2 regions of the Cytobacillus firmus genome follow, and region 1 is predicted to be linked to the other one. Evidence: riboswitches for the same ligand, from Rfam matches in the RefSeq annotation. Region 1 holds a riboswitch; the other holds the start of a gene.

Region 1 (4,350 bases):
AAGGAAGGGTGATAGGTGAAATAAGAGATATGAAAATGCGGAAGCTTCGCTGGTTCCTGCCTTATTTTATCGACCGATTCTTTCCAAAAAGGCTGGGAATTTATGACTATACTGATAATCTTGAGGCATCAATCATCATCCGTAGAAAGGGAATCGAAGTCTTGTCTTCAGATGGTCACTGCAGGGAAATTATCGAATTAAAAAAGGAAGGAAGCACACTGCTGTTTCAGAATGGAGATATGCAGTATGCCGTTCCTAAAACCTTTTTGCATACAGATCTGCAGGTACTAGATGATCAATCGAATAGAATTGCCCGTGTTCGCAAAGGGTGGATGCCATTTGAGTGGAGTAAGCGCTTTAAGGATCCAAACACACCTGTCCTTTCTTTTAATATTAGTCTGGATGCAAAAGAAAAGCGTAGAATTTATGCCATTTTTGCGGCTCTGTTTCTTTATCGCAATCATTAAAACCATGTGCACATTTATAGATTCTGGATTCCCCATATAGTATGATAAATTCAGTTTAAGTATAGGGAATTCAGTATAGAGGTGTTGGAATGAAAAAGTTTTTACTGGCAGCTGCTGTTATTGTCCTTTTGCTGTTCATTGTTGACAAGACCATTCTTAAGGAAAAGGGAGTAGTAGAGCAAGCTGGACAAATGCAAAAATACGATAAAATTGAAGATCCTGAGGATTTGCCTATTGGTCTGGAGAAAGGCAGCCTTGCTCCAGATTTTGAACTGACAGATATGGAAGGGAATCCGGTGAAACTCAGTGACTACAGGGGCAAAGCTGTGCTTCTGAATTTTTGGGCAAGCTGGTGTCCTCCATGCCGCGCGGAAATGCCGCATATGGAGAAGCTTTATAAAAAGTACAAAGATAAAAAATTCGATATTCTTGCCGTAAATCTCACAAACACTGAAAAGAATAACGGAGACGCTGAGAAGTTCGTGAAAGAGCTGGGTCTGACTTTTAAAATCCCTATGGATGTAAAAGGCACTGTTGGTGCGGATTATAATATTATGGCCTATCCTACAAGCTATTTTATTGACTCTGATGGAGTTATTAGAGAAAAAGTTTTGGGAGCCTTAAATGAAGAATATATGGAGAAGGAAATCAAAAAGCTTCCATAAACAAACCGGAGAGCCATATTAGCTCTCCGGTTTTATATCTGCAATCATATCCTGGTGAAGTCGATTAACGATTACCCTTTTTCTGTATAGCATAATGCCGGCTTCTGCAATATCATTAACGGCAGAGCGATTTATGAATGCCCCAAAAAGCAATCCGGCAATAGGGATCATTTGGAAAAGTTTTTTCCACCCTATTTGGTCCCTGTACGAAAACACAACCTCTCTCCAGCCTTGAAGCTCAGAAACGACTTCCCTTTTTGGTCCTTCTTCTTTAGCACCAAACATGGTAAGCTGCTGCAGAATAGCTTTTTTTCCAACAATATCACTGGAGACAAATTGAAGGATTTTGACGATGAACATTCTTTCATTTTTATCTGCAGGATCGAAGCCATAGCAAATCGCAATATCCTGCAGTGTTTTTAATTGAATGCCGAGGAGAAGAGGGATATCAATGGTCAGGGTGAAAATCCCTCCGACTCCAGTTCCCGCACCCTGCAATGCAGCGGTTCTTTTTCTGTTTGAGGTTAGCTTTTCCGCGGCTGCATCCATCTTTACTATGGGCAGGGCTTCTACATCCTGCAAGGTATGGATATTCTGTCCAGGATAATAATTCTTTAACGCTGCTGCCGAACTTAAATATCTTCCTCCTGATTGAATATACGTGCCAAGTTCATCAAGAATCACTCCAACCTTTTTTTGTATGAACTCCGGTGTGAATCTATCAATAAGTTTGAAAGGAAGCCTCCCGAGCTTCTCCCAAAACCACAAATCACCTTGGTCTTTTTCCCATTCTTCGCATTTCTTTAATTCATTTATCAGCTGTTCTTTCGGTTCAATCATTAGTATCGCCCTTTCATTCCTTCTTCTATATTTTAACTATACGGCTGGTTAAAGCAAAAGTTTCACTTCTTTCACAACCAATTCTCTTTGTATATTCCGGCTATTCATGGTAAGATTCTTATAATAGAATAGGATTTCCTTCGGGGCAGGGTGAAATTCCCAACCGGCGGTGATGAGGGTACGCCCTCTTAGTCCGTGACCCGGTTTTATTTAGCAGAGATAGGTGCTTAATAATAGCGGTGGATTTGGTGAAATTCCAAAGCCGACAGTGAAAGTCTGGATGGGAGAAGGAATGAGTATAGTAACGCGTTCAAAATTTCTTTTTTTTAAACGCTTATTTCGTCATGTGTTTTTGCCCCGTTTCACCTAGCTGGTGTACGGGGTTTTGCCGTTTCATACTTAATTTGGAGAAATTGTAAGGAAAGGAGGATTTTCATAATTTGAACCACCAGGAATATATGAAGTTAGCCATCAGTCTGGCAGCGGTAGCCAAAGGACAAACAAGTCCTAACCCGCAGGTGGGTGCGGTTGTTGTTAAAAATGGTGAAATTCTGGGGATGGGTGCTCACCTGAAGGCGGGAACTCCCCATGCAGAAGTCCATGCGATTGCTGCGGCTGGCGATGAGGTTAAAGGGGCTGATATTTATGTCACTCTTGAACCGTGCAGCCATTTTGGCAGGACTCCACCATGCGCAGACTTAATTATTAATTCAGGGATTAATAGGGTTTTTATTGCTTCTGACGATCCAAATCCTCTGGTTTCAGGCAAAGGAATCGAAAGGATGCAGGATGCCGGTATTGACGTGGTGACCGGTCTGTTGAAAAAGGAAGCAGATGCCCTAAACGAACCATTTTTCCATTTTATAAAAACAAAGACACCATACGTAACCATTAAAGCAGCTTCATCGTTTGATGGGAAAACAGCTGCAAAAACCGGTGACAGCAAATGGATTACCTCTCCAGAATCCAGGCAGGATGTACACCGTCTACGGCATGAACATGACGCAATACTTACAGGTGTAAATACAATCATTCACGATAATCCCCTTTTAACCGCCAGGCTGCCCCAAGGCGGAAAAAATCCCATTCGAATTGTTTTAGATACAAACCTCAGAATTCCGGCTGACGCAAATGTCATCCGAGATCAGTCTGTTAAGACCATCATCTTTACCGGCTGCGAAATAGATTCGACAAAAGCAGAGGAAATAAGGAAGTATAATGCAGAAGTTTTTTCTTTTCCTGCTAATGAGGTGCCGATTAAAGAAGTATTAAAAAACTTAGGTGAAAGAAACATCATGACTTTATTTGTTGAAGGCGGGTCTGAGATCCATGCTTCATTTATTAAAGAAGGTTTCTTTCAGCAGATGATCCTCTATATGGCTCCTAAAATTATTGGAGGCAATAAGGCGATTCCATTTATTGGCGGGGATGGTGCCGACTATGTACAAGACTCCCCTGTACTGGAATTCACAGAAATCAAAAGGATTGGCGGAGACCTTAGAATTACCGCAAAACCGCTGAGGGAGGCCAGGCAATAATGTTTACAGGAATTATTGAGGAGCTTGGAACAGTAAAAAAAGTAGTTCAGCAAGGCAAGGCAATGAAACTGACGATACAGGCCTCCGAAGTATTATCAGATGTTCAATTGGGGGACAGCATTTCGGTTAATGGCGTGTGTCTTACGGTTACGGATTTTGCAAAAAATGAATTTTCAGCAGATGTCATGCCCGAAACATTCAAAAGCACTTCGCTTTCTGCCATTAAAGAACGAACAAAAGTCAATTTGGAGAGGGCGATGTCGGCAAATGGCCGTTTTGGCGGGCACTTTGTGACAGGGCATGTGGATGGTACAGGTCAAATCATCAAAAAGGCAGCGAGTGAGAATGCTATTTATATACAAATATCTGTGCCGCCTGCCTTAAGCCATTTGCTTATCATGAAAGGCTCTATTGCAGTAGATGGGATTTCCCTTACTGTATTCGGCAATGAAGACAATACCGTTACCGTCTCGATCATTCCACATACAGCGAGTGAAACGGTACTGGGCTTCAAAACTGTTGGAGACATTGTTAATCTCGAATTCGATATGCTTGCCAAGTATCTATATTCCTTCATGAACAGGCGGCAGGAGACCAAACCGCCTAAAGAAGGAATATCAGAAGGATTCCTTAAGGAAAACGGCTTCTTATAATTAGCAAAAGGAGGGGCAATAAACCATGTTTAGTGAAATACATGAGGCATTGGAAGATTTAAAAGCGGGGAAAGTCATCATTGTCTGTGATGATGAAGACAGGGAAAATGAAGGAGATTTCCTGGCAATCGCGGAATATGCTAAACCGGACACCATCAACTTTATGGCCAAAGAAGGCAGAGGCCTG
Region 2 (4,350 bases), 230 kb from region 1:
GAAGAGCTCAATTCGGTAAAAGATGCTCTGAAAGCCATGAAACAAAATAGGACTGAAAATAATTTACAGGCATCCATACCGGATGATGTTGATTTTGAAATAGAAGAAAAAAAGGATGGCAAACTCAAAATCCGTTTTAATAATGAATCAGAAATAATCGATAATGCACCAACACTTCATGCGATCGAAGCAATCCTTCTTACGGCAAAAGACTTTGATTTCGACACGGTCAAATTAGAAAATGCAGATGTTGATAAAATAGGCAAGTTTGATCTTACTGAGGAATTAAAGGTACCTGTAGCAGCTAATAAACGAGATTTGCCAAATTAGAAAGGCGGCCCTATGTGGCCGTCTTTTCCATTTTAGGATAAAGTTCCTCCATATCTGCATAAAAACGTTGCTGCTGGAAGAATACTAATCACTGTGCTTTTATGAGCTTTATTATTAATTGTTCTAAAAGAGTACAAGCTGTCATAGGGTGAAAGAGAGTGCAGATAGAAAGCGCTCGAGCGGATATTTCAGCTGACATCATAGGAGGAAAAGAATGAAGGATTACATAAGGCGTTTCTTTATCGCAGGAATAATGGCTCTTTGTGTGAGTTTGCTATTTCTGGGAGGGAAGCATTCTAAAGCTGCTGAGCCAAAAATTTCTGAGTTGACAGAGCATTGGGTATGGCCGGCAGAAGGTGTAATTACGGACACGTATGGTACAAGAAGTGGTCAGCATAAGGGCATTGATATTGCCGGAGATTCCGGTTCTCCGGTTTATGCCGCTGACGCTGGAATTGTGTCCAGGTCGTATTACTCTCAAACATACGGAAATGTAATATTTATTAAACATAGCAACCAAACCGAAACAGTATACGCCCATCTGAATAAACGATTATCTGCTGAAGGCGACAAAGTTTCGCTCGGACAGAAAATCGGATTGATGGGAAGCACGGGTGACTCTTCAGGAGTCCATCTTCATTTTGAAATACATGCGCAGGCATGGACAGCTGATAAAATAAATGCAGTGGATCCCTCTGTGGCATATGGCATGGGAGAAGTTGGACAAGCTGTAAATGCAGCGGCAAGAACTGAAAACGCACGTGAAGTATCAGCCCGGCCGTCTAATTATAATTCTGGACAAATAACAAATGATTCCGGGGAAACCTACCATATAGTTAAAACTGGGGAAACATTATGGACCATCGCTGCACACTATAATCTGCTGCCCGGTGATATTGCCGGTTTAAATAATATTAATCCTGATCACATTCTTACAGGTCAAAAACTGATGATAAAACCCGGCAAATTTAGTGAATACACTGTTAAGCAAGGCGATACATTAACTTCTATAGCGAAAATGCATGATACAACAGCAGAAGCTATTAAAGAGTTAAACAATTCAAATTCAGATGTTATCAAAATTGGACAAATTCTAATCATTCACAAAAAATAGAATAGAAATGATTGCACCGCTTTACTCCCTTAAAGTATAATGGGTAAAAAACTGGGGGAGTTAGAGAAATGCTTACAGACTATCATAACCATCTTGAAAATGGCACGTTAAGCCTGGATTATTTAAAAAAATTTACAGATGCTGCTGCCCAAAAAGGGATTGAATCTTTTGGGATTTCGGAACATGCATATCATTTCTATCAGACAGCAGACATTCTGCAAAATCCATGGGTAAACGAAAGACGATTTTATGATATGAAAGACTATGTGAATGTTTTTCAAGAAGCGTGGAGTAATAACATAGATGTGAAAATGTCAATAGAAATGGACTATACGCCGGGCAAGCATTATGAAATGGCGAAGTTTATTAACAGCTACTCATTTGATTATGTAATTGGATCCATACATTGGGTTGGAGATTTCGGCATAGATCTTGCTGAATTTAGAAAAGAATGGGATAAAAGGGATCTTTATGAGATATATAGGAAGTATTTTGATCAAGTGGTCACACTGGCCCAATCCAATTTATTTGATATTGTAGGCCATTTAGACCTCGTGAAAATCTTTAAATATGTTCCTAAGGACGAAGAGTTTTTGCTGGAGCAGTATGATCGTGCAGCCAATGCACTGGCAGAATCCAAGACATGTGTAGAGATCAGCACAGCCGGTCTGCGAAAGCCAGTCGGTGAACTATACCCGGACAAACGGCTCCTGCAGAAATGCTATGAGAAAAATATCCCGATTGTACTTTCATCTGATGCGCACTTTCCTGAACATGTAGGTGCCGATTTTGATAAGGCTATTGCTCTTGCAAAAGAAGTGGGATATGAGTCCATCATGACTTTTTCCAAAGGAGAAAGAAAGGAATATCCTCTTGGATAATGCAAAAGGGATGGCAGAGCCTCCCTTTTATGTATTATCCAGAAAAATTTTAATAGGTATGGACATGGATATATATGTTTCAAATCCATACAGATAAACAAATCCCTTCACAGAATAACTTTTTTTCAGTATAATTAATCTGTATAAATAAATACGGTCTATCTTCGGGGCAGGGTGAAATTCCCGACCGGCGGTGATGGGTTAATCTTAACTCTAAGCCCGCGAGCCTGAGAGAAGCGTTTGGTCGAAAAACGCTTTGCATTTAATTGGGCAGGATTTGGTGCGATTCCAAAGCCGACAGTACAGTCTGGATGGGAGAAGATGGAGGTTCTGCAGACGTTCAAAAAATGCAGGTTTTGAACGTTATTAAGCATGCCTTAGCAACTCTCCCTCAAGTTATTTTTGCTTGAGGGTTATTTATTGCGAAGATATTTGCTTAGCCGAACCTTTCTTCTATAGGAGAGATAGTCCTAAAAAGGAGAGAGGAACTTGAAAAAACTTAATATCAAATCAATGGTTGCCATCGGAATGCTAAGCAGCATCTCTTATGTATTAATGCTGCTCAATTTTCCAATTCCGCCGTTTCCGCAATTTTTGATGATTGACTTCAGCGATATTCCTGCATTAATCGCGGCGTTAATCTTTGGCCCGGCGGCAGGAATATTAGTGGAGCTTATTAAAAATATTCTTGATTACTTCATGACTGGGAGTGCAACAGGGGTACCTGTCGGACATATTGCAAACTTTGCGGCAGGCATTTTGTTCGTCTTGCCTACTTATTATGTATACAGCAAGCTGAAGACCAAAAAAGGCATGACGTTTGGGCTCGTAATCGGCACCATGGTTATGGCTGTTATTATGAGTGTGCTTAATTACGTTGTCATTCTGCCGGCATATACATTCTTCCTGAATTTCCCGGCAATGTCAGCGCCTGAAATGAGAACAATGATTGTGACAGGAATATTGCCATTCAATATCCTAAAAGGAATTATTATTTCAATTGTTTTCATGCTCATTTTTACACGCATGAGAACCTGGGTAGAAAAGCAGGCTGTATTAAAAAGTGCAGCATAATGAATATATAAATCTAAAGCAGCGGCAAATGTTCCGCTGCTTTTTCAATTTGTAAGCCAAAAAACTCCCTTTCTAGTTGAAAGGGAGCAGTAGCTTAACAAAGATTAGAGTATGGCTGAGGGATTATTCGTATTTAAGCGGGTCGCCATCAAAAGCGTCATCAGCAACTTTGATTGAATCGGTTGGGCAGCCTTCGAATGCATCCATCATATCGTCCATCAATACATCTGGAATCTCAACGATACCCTGGTTATCATCAAGGGTAACAAATGCGATGCCTTCATCATCGTAATCATAAATGTCCGGTGCAGCTGCGCCGCAAGCTCCACATGCAATACATGTTTCTTTGTCAACAATTGTATACTTTGCCATGAAAAAAACCTCCCAAGAATTAAACAATTAATCTCCCATCAAGATGATGGTAACACATTCCTCACATCCTATTGTAAAACTGTATGTTCAACTTTTCAATAGAAAATGTATTGAGAATGCTTATCACATAAGGGTTTAGGCATAATTTACCCTGTTAGAAATAATTAAAACGGCCTGCCGAATTCTTTCATGATAAAATAGAAGTAAGAAAAAGAAGGTAATGAAAAAATAAAAAATCTTATGCCGTAAGGTGAACATAATGCAAAGAGCTTATTTGAAATCTGTAATAATGTACTGTGTTAACGAGTTGCAGGGACAAAGAACTATATATTCCATTTTACATTTGCTTAATGGAAAAAAGTCTTCCCAGACCATCCAAGATGCTCATCTATTTCAACTAACCCCGTTTTTTCGTACATTTGGAAATTTAAGCAGGGGAGTTCTGGACCATCTTGCAGAGGAAATCCTAAGCAGCAGCTGGATGACTGCCATTGATGAAAAGCATTACATTTTAACTGAAGAAGGGAAGAAAGAGCTCGAAAGATCTCTTTTAGAATGTCCAATACCTTCATCATTAAA

Evidence for each region. A riboswitch is a leader RNA that binds a small molecule or an ion and turns the genes downstream of it on or off. The one in region 1 is predicted to bind FMN.
Region 2: linked by a shared signal. The riboswitch ahead of NAF01_RS17775 (ECF transporter S component) and the one ahead of ribD (bifunctional diaminohydroxyphosphoribosylaminopyrimidine deaminase/5-amino-6-(5-phosphoribosylamino)uracil reductase RibD) in region 1 are both predicted to bind FMN.

The regions. Positions count from the first base shown of each region.
Region 1 covers NZ_CP098323.1:3,283,653-3,288,002, reverse strand. Annotated here, with positions in the region: gene NAF01_RS16575 (hypothetical protein) at 1-467, shown strand, start outside; gene NAF01_RS16570 (TlpA disulfide reductase family protein) at 557-1,132, shown strand; gene NAF01_RS16565 (EcsC family protein) at 1,151-1,972, opposite strand; FMN riboswitch at 2,105-2,268, shown strand; gene ribD (bifunctional diaminohydroxyphosphoribosylaminopyrimidine deaminase/5-amino-6-(5-phosphoribosylamino)uracil reductase RibD) at 2,413-3,510, shown strand; gene ribE (riboflavin synthase) at 3,510-4,163, shown strand; gene NAF01_RS16550 (bifunctional 3,4-dihydroxy-2-butanone-4-phosphate synthase/GTP cyclohydrolase II) at 4,189-4,350, shown strand, end outside.
Region 2 covers NZ_CP098323.1:3,510,337-3,514,686, reverse strand. Annotated here, with positions in the region: gene NAF01_RS17790 (GerMN domain-containing protein) at 1-330, shown strand, start outside; gene NAF01_RS17785 (peptidoglycan DD-metalloendopeptidase family protein) at 545-1,444, shown strand; gene NAF01_RS17780 (histidinol-phosphatase) at 1,513-2,325, shown strand; FMN riboswitch at 2,482-2,652, shown strand; gene NAF01_RS17775 (ECF transporter S component) at 2,815-3,399, shown strand; gene NAF01_RS17770 (ferredoxin) at 3,523-3,771, opposite strand; gene NAF01_RS17765 (YpbB family protein) at 4,031-4,350, shown strand, end outside.